DNA from 2 places in the Pseudarthrobacter sp. S3 genome. Region 1 is predicted to be linked to the other one. Evidence: predicted binding sites of a transcription regulator. Region 1 holds the regulator's gene; the other holds the start of a gene.
What was found. Region 1 encodes Rex, which represses fermentation and respiration genes when NADH is low (regulators of the CRP and FNR family bind a similar motif). Its sites were predicted from a motif close to CTTGTGAANNNNTTCACAAG; they were not measured.

Region 2: a site for Rex is predicted at 3,965-3,984, ahead of ACQCSV_RS12325 (glyceraldehyde-3-phosphate dehydrogenase). Genes of this name have one in related genera too.

Annotation. Positions count from the first base shown of each region.
Region 1 covers NZ_CP189583.1:3,518,521-3,524,192, reverse strand. Annotated here, with positions in the region: gene ACQCSV_RS16930 (HAD-IB family hydrolase) at 1-705, opposite strand, end outside; gene ACQCSV_RS16925 (glutaredoxin family protein) at 778-1,029, shown strand; gene ACQCSV_RS16920 (redox-sensing transcriptional repressor Rex) at 1,123-1,866, shown strand; gene ACQCSV_RS16915 (hypothetical protein) at 1,924-2,709, opposite strand; gene ACQCSV_RS16910 (hypothetical protein) at 2,965-3,573, opposite strand; gene ACQCSV_RS16905 (YceI family protein) at 3,679-4,227, opposite strand; gene ACQCSV_RS16900 (histidine phosphatase family protein) at 4,431-5,111, shown strand; gene ACQCSV_RS16895 (TlpA disulfide reductase family protein) at 5,116-5,672, shown strand, end outside.
Region 2 covers NZ_CP189583.1:2,569,174-2,574,845, reverse strand. Annotated here, with positions in the region: gene cysK (cysteine synthase A) at 1-120, opposite strand, end outside; gene msrA (peptide-methionine (S)-S-oxide reductase MsrA) at 186-710, opposite strand; gene ACQCSV_RS12345 (Nif3-like dinuclear metal center hexameric protein) at 810-1,733, shown strand; gene ACQCSV_RS12340 (DUF7581 domain-containing protein) at 1,910-2,665, shown strand; gene ACQCSV_RS12335 (YaaA family protein) at 2,684-3,490, opposite strand; RNA gene rnpB (RNase P RNA component class A) at 3,548-3,934, shown strand; gene ACQCSV_RS12325 (glyceraldehyde-3-phosphate dehydrogenase) at 4,203-5,672, shown strand, end outside.

The DNA.
Region 1 (5,672 bases):
GTAGACCGGCCAGTTATTGTCCCGTGCGTGGCGGCGGAGCCTGGCATCGGGGTTGATGGCTACCGGGTGCCCTACCAAGGTCAGCAGTGGGATGTCGTTGTATGAGTCGCTGTAGGCCCAGCATCGCTTCAGGTCAAGGCCTTCGGCGCCTGCCAGTTCCCGGACGGCCACAGCCTTCGCTGCACCATGCAGGATGTCGCCCACCAGGCGGCCGGTGTACATGCCGTCGGCAACCTCGCCAACCGTGCCCAAGGCTCCTGTCAGGCCCAGCCTGGTGGAAATGACGGTGGCGACCTCAATGGGGGTGCCGGTGACCAGCCAGACCCGCCGGCCCACGCGGAGGTGCTGCTGCGCCAGTGCCTTGGCGCCGGGCCAGATCCTGGACGCGATCATTTCGTCGTAGACCTCTTCGCCCAAGGCCTTGACGTCTTCCACCGTGATGCCGGCAACGAGGGTGAGGGCAGAATCGCGGACAGCGTGCACGTCGTCCATGTTCTCGCCACGCGTCACAAATTTAAACTGCTTCCACGCAAACCCTGCAGCCTGCGTCAGCGTAAAGGCACCGCGTTGGTGCATCTTGCGCGCAACGTGGAAAAGGCTGGCGCCCTTCATGAGGGTGTTATCGACGTCGAAGAAGGCGGCTTCGCCGGTCTGCATCAACGCATCCGGCTGGGTCACCACAGCGACGTATTTCTCCTCGGGCATGTCCACGAGTCTAGTCAATACTCGGCGGCCAGGATTTCAGTGCCAGTGCCAGTGGGGCGTTACGGTTAATGCATGGCAAAACCCGAGGTAGTCCTCATCACCAAAGCAGACTGTCACCTGTGCGCAGCCGCGCGCGACGCCGTCGGACGCGTTACTGCGTTGCTGGGACTTGGGTGGACGGAACAGTTAGTGGATGAGCTGCCGGAACTGCGTGAGCGGTACGCGGAGGAAATCCCCGTGGTTCTGGTGGATGGAATCCAGCGCGATTTCTGGAAGATCGACGAAGCCCGGCTGGAGCGCGTCCTCCAACGCGCCATGGCCTGATAGGAAAGCGGCCTCGCGGAATGACGCCGGCTTTGTTGGCACTAGCGGCGGGGCTCTAGAGTGGAGTCACGACGCGATGGGATGGAGGGGATAGTGACATCACTGGATTCATCTCCCCAGGCTGTCCAAGGTGCAGAGAACGTCCAGGGGACACCGCCTGGCCACGGTCCGCAGCCTGCCCACGGTACAGAGGCGGCCAAGCAGATCCCGCCCGCAGCAGTGGCACGGCTGACCATCTACCTGCGCGCCCTTAACACGCTGCTGTCCGACGGCGTCGAACGGGTATCTTCGGAGTCCCTGGCGGAAGCATCGGGCGTGAGCTCGTCAACCCTTCGCAAGGATCTCTCTTACGTGGGCTCCTACGGCACGCGTGGCGTGGGCTACGAAGTGCAGTACCTGAGCCGTCACATCTCCGCCGCCCTGGGGCTGACCCACGACTGGAAGGTCGCCATTGTTGGCGCGGGTAACCTCGGCAAAGCACTGGCCCGTTACGGCGGTTTCGAGTCCCGCGGGTTTGACGTGGTGGCCATTTTCGACGCCGACCAGATGGTGGTGGGCAATGAGGTGGGCTGGCTGCGGGTCAGCGACGCCGCGGACATGGAGGCGGTGCTACAGCGGACGGGCGCCAACATGGTGGTCCTTGCGCTTCCGGCCACCGTGGCGCAGGCCGTGTGCGACCGCGTGGTGGCTGCCGGCGTCCACAGCATCCTCAGCTTCGCCCCCGTCATGCTCCAGGTCCCCGAGGGCGTGAACCTGCGCAAGGTGGACATGGCCACCGAGCTGCAGATCCTCGCCTATCACGCCCAACGGGCGCAGACCCCGGACCAGTCCGCCTAGTTTCGTTGGCCGTTGGTTGGGTCCACGCCCATTTGGGTGTGGTTTGGCCTTGTGTTGCTACTGGCCGTACGGGTTGCCAGGCGTGCTGCCCGGGGCGCCGTAGGGGCTGGCGAACGGCTGCGGCTTGCGGAAGTACGGGGCCGCCGCCGGCAGGTAGAGCAGCACGATGGCCGCGATCCCCGCCAGAGTCCCCAGGGTTCCGAAGCTCGGTACGCCAAAGAGGCCAAAAATGGACAGTGCCGCGAAAACGGTGCCGAGGATGCGGGCCCAGTTCTTGCCCTTCCGGACGAAGAACGCCACGAGTGCGTACAACCCCGCACCGATAATCGCGAAGACTACGAGCGATCCGGCAAGGATGCCCTTAAAGTTTTCGTAGTTGAAGTCAGCAGGAGTGGCGCCGCTGCTGAGCATGGCGTCGTCGAACGCATTCCGGATCTGAGGATCATCAAGCATGCCGATGCCCATCAGCAGGCTGATGACGTACACAACACCCGCGCCGATCAGCAGCCAGAACGAGATATTGACCAGCCGGGGCACTCCGTTCGATTCAGTAGCCTGCGGCTGTTCTGACGGGTACTGCGCGTAAGGGGACTGTCCGTACGGCGGGGTGTTCTGCCCATACTGTGGCGCCGGGGGAGTCTGCTGGCCATACTGCGGGGCGTTCTGCCCGTACTGCGGCGCCGGGGGAGTCTGCTGGCCATACTGCGGGGCGTTCTGCCCGTACTGCGGCGCAGGTGGCGTGGGCTGCCCGAACGGCGGGCTGTTCTCGCCGTATCGGGGGGCTGGCGGTTGGTTGCCGGGCTCAGGCTCGTTCGGGACAGGAGGCGGGACAGGCGTGCTCATGAGCGGTCCTTTGCAGGTCGGATGTCAGTTCGGCTGCTGGGTGCAGTCCAACTGGCCTGCCCCCAGTACGGCTTAGTTCCCACCGTACCCCCGGCGCATGCCGCGGGGGATCATTCCAGAGAGGTATTCGGGCGGAAGTCAGCCCGGTTCGTCCACGGCCCTGTTTTCAGCGGATATTCGTGCGCACAAGCTGTCTATCCAGCTTCGTCAACGCGCATATCAGCCCGGCTAACATCCCCGCCGGGTGAGATGCGTCTACGCGCGTCCCTTGACGGAGTTGAACCAGGCCTGCGAGTTCGGCAGCCACATCAGGACGGTTGCCGCGGCGGAGATGAGGAAGCCCAGCCAGTTGTTGCCGATCCCGCTGCCGCCGCCCACACTGCCGCCGATCACGGCGAGCACCAGTGAAACGCCTGCGACGATCGTGAGGGCCAGTCGGGCCCACTCCTTGCCCTCCTTCATCTTCAGGACCAGGACAATCTGGGCCGCGGCCAGGGCGAGGGCCACCAGGATGAGTAGGAGGAACACAGCAGCCAGCCCGGGTGCCACAACGAACAACGCCAGCGAGCCCAGCACTGCCAACAGGCCGCCAAGGACTCCCAACATGCCGCCGATGAGCCAGATCCAGTACGAGATCTTGAGCTCGGTGGGCAGCCCGGTCACGCTGAACATGCCGGAGAAACCGCCCTTGGGCATAACGTCATTAAGGCTGTGAGGGCCGTCGGTAGGCATCGCAAATTGGAAGCCGCCCGGTTGGCCCGGCTGGTTGTAGGCCGGGCCCGGCTGACTGTACGGCTGGGGACCAGGCTGCTCGGCACCGGGCTGCTGAGGCTGCTGGGGCTGTGGCACTTCATTGTTGCTCATGGGTCTCACTGTAGACCGCGGGTTCGCCGGTACCTAGGGGACAAAACAAAGCACCCCCGCCGCCAGATTCCGGGGTAGGGCGGCCGGGGTGCTTCAGGATGAAAACTATGCTGCGGGTGCGATGAACGCGAGCTCCAGGTTGATGGCAACCTTGTCGCTGACCAGCACGCCGCCGGCTTCCAGTACGGCGTTCCAGGTCAGGCCAAAATCCTTGCGGCTGATGGTGGTTTCCGCGGAGACGCCGGCGCGGGTCATGCCGAACGGGTCCACAGCCACGCCGTTGAACTCGGTCTCGAAAGCAACCGCGCGGGTGACCCCCTTGATGGTGAGGTCCCCGGTCAGCTCGTAGCTGTTGCCTTTGGCCACGAGTCCGTTGGAGACGAAGGAGATTTCCGGGAACGTCTCGACGTCGAAGAAGTCTTCGCCGCGGACGTGGCCGTCGCGGTTGACATCGCCGGAGTCGAAGCTGGCGGTCTGGATGATGGCGCTGACCTTGGAATCGGCCACGTTGTCGGCGAGGTCCAGTGTTGCCGCGGCATCCTTGAACTGGCCGCGGACCTTGCTGATGCCTGCGTGCCGGACGGTGAAGGCGATCTCGCTGTGCGAGTTGTCGAGGGTCCAGGTGCCGGTGGTGACGTCTGCGGGAAGAGCCATGATGTTTCTCCTTAGGGTTTGTCAGGTGGTATATCCGGATAGCTTGACGCTTCATCTGTTGAATCCTCAACTATCCGCTGCATCCAGTATAAACATGCATTTGCATGTTCTGTTCCCGGTTTCGGAACATATTTCCAAAAAATTGAGTTCTACTGGATGTAGAAGATTTCGGATCGCACGCCATCTTTGAGAAACTGGTAGACATGCCCCAATCCACTGTCCATCTGCTCCGCCACGGCGAGGTCCACAATCCTGACCGCGTTCTGTACGGCAGGCTGCCCGAATTCCACCTCTCCGAGCTGGGCCGGGAAATGGCGCAGATGCTCGCCGACCACTTCGCCGAGCGTGCCGCGCGCGGGGCCAGGATCGTCTATCTCGCGGCGTCGCCGCTGGTCAGGGCGCAGGAAACGGCCGCTCCCACTGCTGAGGCGTTGGGCCTGGAAATCCACACGGAGGGCCGCATCATCGAAGCGGAAAACTACTTCCAGGGCATAAAGGTAACCAAAGCCGAGCTCCGGAAGCCCAAGCACTGGCTGCACCTGGTCAACCCGTTCCGGCCCTCCTGGGGCGAACCTTATAAGGCACAGGCCGCGCGCGTCAGGGCAGCTGTTGAGGACGCCCGGCTCCGAGCCATCGAACTGGCCGCCGGAGACTACGGCACAGGCGGTCCGGAAGCCGTCATGGTCAGCCACCAGCTCCCCATCTGGGCCACCCGTCTCAGCGCCGAAGGCAAGCCGCTGTGGCATGACCCGCGCAAACGCGAGTGCACTCTGACGTCCATCACCTCCCTGGTGTTCGACGACGACGGCTCGCTCCTGCGTGTTGAGTACAGTGAGCCCGCTGCCGCGCTCCTTCCCGGCGCCGCCAGCACCCCCGGAGCCTGACGTGATGGACAACCGGACAACATCCCGCACAACGGCTGGCACCGCATCCCGCCGCGCAGTGCTCGCTGCCGGCGGCGCCGCCCTGACCGCCCTGACCCTGGGCCTGTCCGCCTGTGCGCAGGAAGACGCCCTCGCAAAGCAGGCCAAAGCCGGCGACAACAAGAACTACGTGGCCGGGGACGGCTCGGTGACCGAGTTCACGGCGGCGGACCGCAAGGCCGCCGTCGCCATTAACGGCACGCTGTTCAACGGCACCCAGATAGCCCCCGCGGACTTCCAGGGCAAGGTGACGGTCCTGAACTTCTGGTTCGCCGCCTGCGCACCCTGCCGGGTGGAGGCACCCATCCTGGAAGAGCTGCACCAGGAGTTCAAGGACCAAGGCGTGCGGTTCTTCGGCGTCAACCTCCGCGACGAAAAAGCCACCGCAGAGGCCTTCGACAAAACGTTCAACCTGACCTACCCCAGCTTTGATGACAAGAGCGGCGGCGTGCTTCTTGCGGTCTCCGGCCTGGTCCCACCGGGAGCGGTCCCCACAACGCTGGTCCTGGACAAGCAGGGCCG
Region 2 (5,672 bases), 950 kb from region 1:
CGGGTTGTAGAACTCAAGCTTGACCGCCACAGTCGCGCCCAGTCCCTCGGTCAACCGGTTCAGGCGGACCAGCGGAGTGCCGCCGACCAACTGCGTTACATCGTCATAGATCCGTGCCATGTAGATATGCCTATCTCTCAAGTGTGAATGCTGAGGTCAGCCTAACGATGGCTGAGCGGGCGCTGCTAAGCATTAAGCCACGGAGAGTAATATTTCCTGGCCTTGGCGAGTTTGGGATTGATGATCACCTGGCAGTATCCCTGCTCGGGATACTTGGCGTAGTAGTCCTGGTGAAAGTCCTCCGCGACATGGAATCGGGGGAGCCTGCTGACCTCCGTAACGATCGAATGGGACCAGAGAGCCTGGTTCCGGTTGATCGCCTCCTCGAACAGGATTTTTTCTTCGGTGGTCTCATAGAACATTGACGAGCGGTACTGCGTGCCCACATCGTACCCCTGGCGATTGAGCGTTGTGGGATCGTGCAGCGCGAAGAACATGTCCAGGATGACCTCAGCCGGGATGACGGATTCGTCGAAAGTGACCGCCACGACTTCAGCGTGGCCAGTGGTCCCGCCACAGACGGAGTAGTAGTCCGGCTGGGGGTCATGGCCGCCCGTGTATCCGGAAATCACCGACGTGACGCCTTTGGTTATTTGGTAGACGGCGTCGAGGCACCAGAAGCAGCCCCCGCCGAGAACAAAAGTTTTCATGACCTCTTCAATGGTTGAGCGCGCCAGATGATTCCCTGACCACCTTACGAGACTGTGACACATGCGAGCCAGATGGCTCCATGGGGTAAAACTGAGACTATGGAACCTGCAGACATCGGCGTTACAGATGCGGACAAGCTCGACGACGGCACCCTTGCCGGGGCGGGCGCTGGTCCGGCTGGTCCGGCTGCTCCCACGCTGGCGCAGGTGCTGCTGGCGGTCGAGGAACTCTGGCCCGAGTCGCTGGCCGAAAACTGGGACGAAGTGGGGCTGGTGGCCGGGCACCCGTCATCGCCCGTGACAAGGGTGATGTTCGCCGTTGATCCCACGCTTACGGTAATCGAGGAAGCCGTGGAATGGGGTGCCGAGCTCCTGATCACCCACCACCCGTTGCTCCTCAAAGGCGTCACGTCCGTGGCGGCCACCACTGCCAAAGGGCAGGCTATTCACCGCCTCATCGAGTCCGGAACCGCGCTGCTGACCGTCCATACCAACGGTGATTCCGCTGTCGGGGGCGTTTCCGACGTCCTGGCCGATGCGCTGGGACTCGAGGGCGTTGTCCCGCTGACGGTGGCCGCGAACGGACTGCCCGAGGAAGGCATTGGACGTGTGGGTGATCTGGCGGACGTGATGAGCCTGGGCGATTTCGCGGCCCGGGTGTTCGGCATCCTGCCAGCGGTGGCCGGCGGAGTCCGTGTGTCCGGGGACAAGGACGGGCTGGTGCGGCGCATTGCGGTGTGCGGGGGTGCGGGGGATTCGTTGTTCAACGAGGTGCGGGCCAACAACGCCGACGTCTATGTCACCGCCGACCTCCGCCACCATCCGGCGTCCGAAGCCCGTGAAGCGGCAGTGAACGGCCGGCCCTACCTGATTGACGTTTCGCACTTTGCCAGCGAATGGCTGTGGCTGCCCGCTGCGGCGTCGGCGCTGGGCAATGTGCTCTCCGATCAGGGCCACGACGTCGATATCCAGGTAAGCACCACCAACAGCGATCCGTGGGACTTCATTCTGACTCCGGGCTAAGCGTGGCCGGCGAATCCGTGCTGGGACCACACCGGCGAGGGACCCACTCCGAGCGCAGCGAGGTGCGGGAGCCGGTGGGGACCTAGCGAGGCAGGGGAGCACGCCAGGCGCTAGAGTCTATAAAGCGCCGATACGGTGCCCGGCTTCGGCCGGATTGGATTTAGCGGAGGTAAATAGTGGCCAAGGCAGCACCGGCGGAACAGTTGAAGTTGCTCGAACTGCAAGGGCTGGACGCAAAACTCAAGTCCCTGTCCAACCGCCGCCGTGCCCTGGAAACCGATCCCCGGATCGAGGACCTCCAATCGGCCCTGTCCGTCGCCAACGGTGAACTCGGCTCCGCCAAGATGGCCGTGCATGACGCCGAAGCCGAGCTGAAGCGCGCCGAGGCCGATGTCGAGCAGGTTGCCTCCCGCATCGAACGCGACGAAGCGCGGCTCAACAGCGGGACGGGGCTGTCAAAGGACCTCGTGGCCCTGCAGAAGGACATCGCCTCCCTCAACAAGCGCCGCTCCGACCTTGAAGACGTGGAGCTGGAAGTCCTGGAACGCCTGGATTCACTGCGCGAGCGTCAGGCTGCCCAGCAGCTCATCGTGGACAACGTCCAGGGCTCCTTCGGCGGCATCCGCGCCGAACTCGATGAAGCCCTGGCCGAAGTGGCCGCTGAAGCGACCATAGTCCGCGGCAAGCGCGCCGAATTCGCTGAAGGCCTCGACGCCGGGATGCTGGCTATCTACGAAAAGACGCTGGCAAAGCGGGGCGTGGGCGCTGCCCGGTTGTTCCACGGAACCTCTGAGGCCTCCGGCATGAAGCTGAGTCCCGGGGACCTCGCCGAGATCAAGGCCGCCTCCGACGACGACATTGTGTTCTGCCCTGATTCGGGTGCCATCCTGGTGCGATCTGCCGAGTGGAACACTCCCGCCCCAGCTAACTAGCAGCCGATGCAGGGCGCTCTAACTGCCGTCGTGAACGCTCGGAACGACTGTTTGTGCTACCTGGTTGGGCAGGATGATGTTCAGGGCATGCGGTTTCCGCGCTGAACCATCCACCAGCTCGGCGTCCCATTTTTCGCGCGTGGCCTTCAGCAGCTGCCCCGGGGTCAGCGGGGCATTGCCGCGGCGGGCCAGCAGGTGCCGCGCCAGCTCGCCGCGGGTGTGTTTGGCGAAGTGGCTGACCACCTTGCGCACGCCACTGACCTCCGTAAAAACGTTGACGGCCACCGTCTGGGCCGGCGGCGGTGCCCAGGCGGCGGCATAGGTGCTGGAGCGGCAGTCCACGAGCAGATGCCCGGACGCCGACTCCGCGAGGGCCGCCGAAATCTTTGGCTTCCAGAACGAGGCGAGGCGGCCGACGTCGGGCAGTGCCGTTCCCATCGACAGCCGGTAGGCGGGCACACTGTCCGCGAAGTGGATGGCGCCCCACAGCGCCGAGATGACCAGCACAGATACATCGGCCTTCCGCCGCTGCGCCGGCGTCAGGGTTTTGTAGCCGAGGGCGTCGTACAGAACGCCGGAATAGATCTGGTGTGCCGGGGCGGCCGGTTCGGCGTGGAGCCGGGTGTTGCGTTCGACGTCGTCCTGCAGCGATGCGCCGACGCCCAGCAGCGCGAGGGCATCCTCATGTGCGCTGACCGTCCCCAGCGCCTCCAGGACTTTTGCCCGATAGGTGTTGAGTTCGGGGAAGCTCAGTGACGGCCAGTCGACGGCGGACCCGCGGACTGCGGGGGTCTTGCCTTCGGAGGGGGGCAGCAGAATCAGCACCGTACGATCTTACCGGCGACAGCGTGGCCTTCTGCCGGCGGTAGACTGGGCTGCGGATGGGTTGACTAGGCGGCCGCGCGTCACGCAAGTGGCTCGAGGAACGTCCGGGCTCCGCAGGGCAGGGTGGTGGGTAACGCCCACTCGGGGTGACCCGCAGGCCAGTGCCACAGAGAACAGACCGCCTGCGTCTTCCGGCAACGGAAGCTCAGCAGGTAAGGGTGAAACGGTGGTGTAAGAGACCACCAGCTTCCCGGGTGACCGGGAAGGCTAGGTAAACCCCACCCGGAGCAAGGCCAGACAGGACACGTTTGAGGGCTGCCCGCCCGAGTGTCCGGGTAGGCCGCTGGAGGGCGTCGGCAACGGCGTCCGTAGATGGATGGCCGCTACTTCCGCGCTGGTAACGGCACGGGAGCACAGAACCCGGCGTATCGGTCAACCCATCCAACACCTCCCGCCGGGCACGGACCCGCCCCGCATGTGAGTGATTTCACGCTGGTGGCGGCGGTCCGCGGGTCTGCTCCAGCCTAGAATGGAGAGCGAACGTAGAAGTTCTGCCGCCGGGTCTGCGTTCGCAGCCGGTGGCTTTTCTTTACGCTTCTCCACGGCACCCGGGATGGACCGCATCCTGCCGGTGCCAGAGCCCCTGGACAACATCAGGTGGCCGCCAACCGCTTACGACGACGTATGCGGCTGAACCGAGGAAGGTAGTTCTGTGAGCCAGACGTCAGATTCTTGTCTTGATACGTGGATGGGCCGGGAGGCTCTCGCCGAGGCCATGATTCCGGTGATTGGCCGGCTGTACCGCGAAAACAACGTGGTCACCAGCATTCATGGCCGGAGCCTGATCAACAAGTCCACCATGAACATCCTCAAAGCGCACCGTTTTGCCCGCCGCATGAGTAACACCGAGCTCCTGCTCGAAGAGACCGCACCGCTGCTGAACATCCTGGCTCAGCTGGAGCTGGGTGCGGCGGCTATCGACGTCGCCCGCCTGGCGGAGAAGTTCAAGGCAGAAGGCGACGGCGCCACCCTGGAAGAGTTCCTCCGTGCCGAGCTTGCCGATGTCGTGGGCAAGCGCGGTGGCGATGACCGGACCAGCACCGACGTCGTGCTGTACGGCTTTGGCCGGATCGGCCGGCTCCTGGCGCGCCTCCTGATCGAAAAGGCCGGTGGTGGCCACGGCCTGCGACTGCGCGCCATCGTGGTGCGCCGCGGCTCGGACAAGGACCTCACCAAGCGCGCCAGCCTCCTGCGCCGCGACTCGGTCCACGGTTCCTTCGAGGGAACCATCCGGGTGGATGAGGCTGTCAACACCATCACCGCGAACGGTGTCCAGATCCAGGTCATCTACTCGGATAATCCTGCCACGATCGACTACACCGCCTACGGCATCCACAACGCCCTGGTGGTGGACAACACCGGCCGCTGGCGCGATGCCGAAGGCCTGTCCCAGCACCTGCAGAGCAAGGGCGTTGCACGGGTACTCCTGACGGCGCCGGGCAAGGGCGCGCTGAAGAACATCGTGCACGGGATCAACCACGGCAGCATCAAGGACACGGACCGGATCGTGTCCGCAGCGTCCTGCACCACCAACGCCATCACCCCGGTCCTGAAGGCCATCAACGACAAATTCGGCGTGATCCACGGCCACGTGGAAACCGTCCACTCCTTCACCAACGACCAGAACCTGATCGACAACTTCCACAACGGTGACCGTCGCGGCCGCTCCGCCGCGCTGAACATGGTTATCACCGAAACCGGAGCGGCCACTGCTGTGGCGAAGGCCCTCCCCGAACTCCAGGGCAAGCTCACCGGCAGCTCAATCCGCGTCCCCACGCCGGACGTCTCGCTGGCCATCCTGAACCTGAGCCTGGAAAACGGCACCACCAAGGATGAGGTGAACGACTACCTGCGCCAGATGTCCCTGCATTCTGACCTCCGCAAGCAGATTGACTACATCGATTCGCCCGAGGTTGTTTCCACGGACTTTGTTGGCTCACGCCGCACCGGCATCGTGGACGGCCTGGCCACCATCTCCAACGACAAAAACGTCATTCTCTACGTCTGGTACGACAACGAGTTCGGTTACAGCTGCCAGGTAGTCCGGGTCATGGAAGAGATGGCCGGCGTCAACCCGCCGGCGTTCCCGGCCAAGGAAGCCGCTGCGGCCTTGGCCGCAATC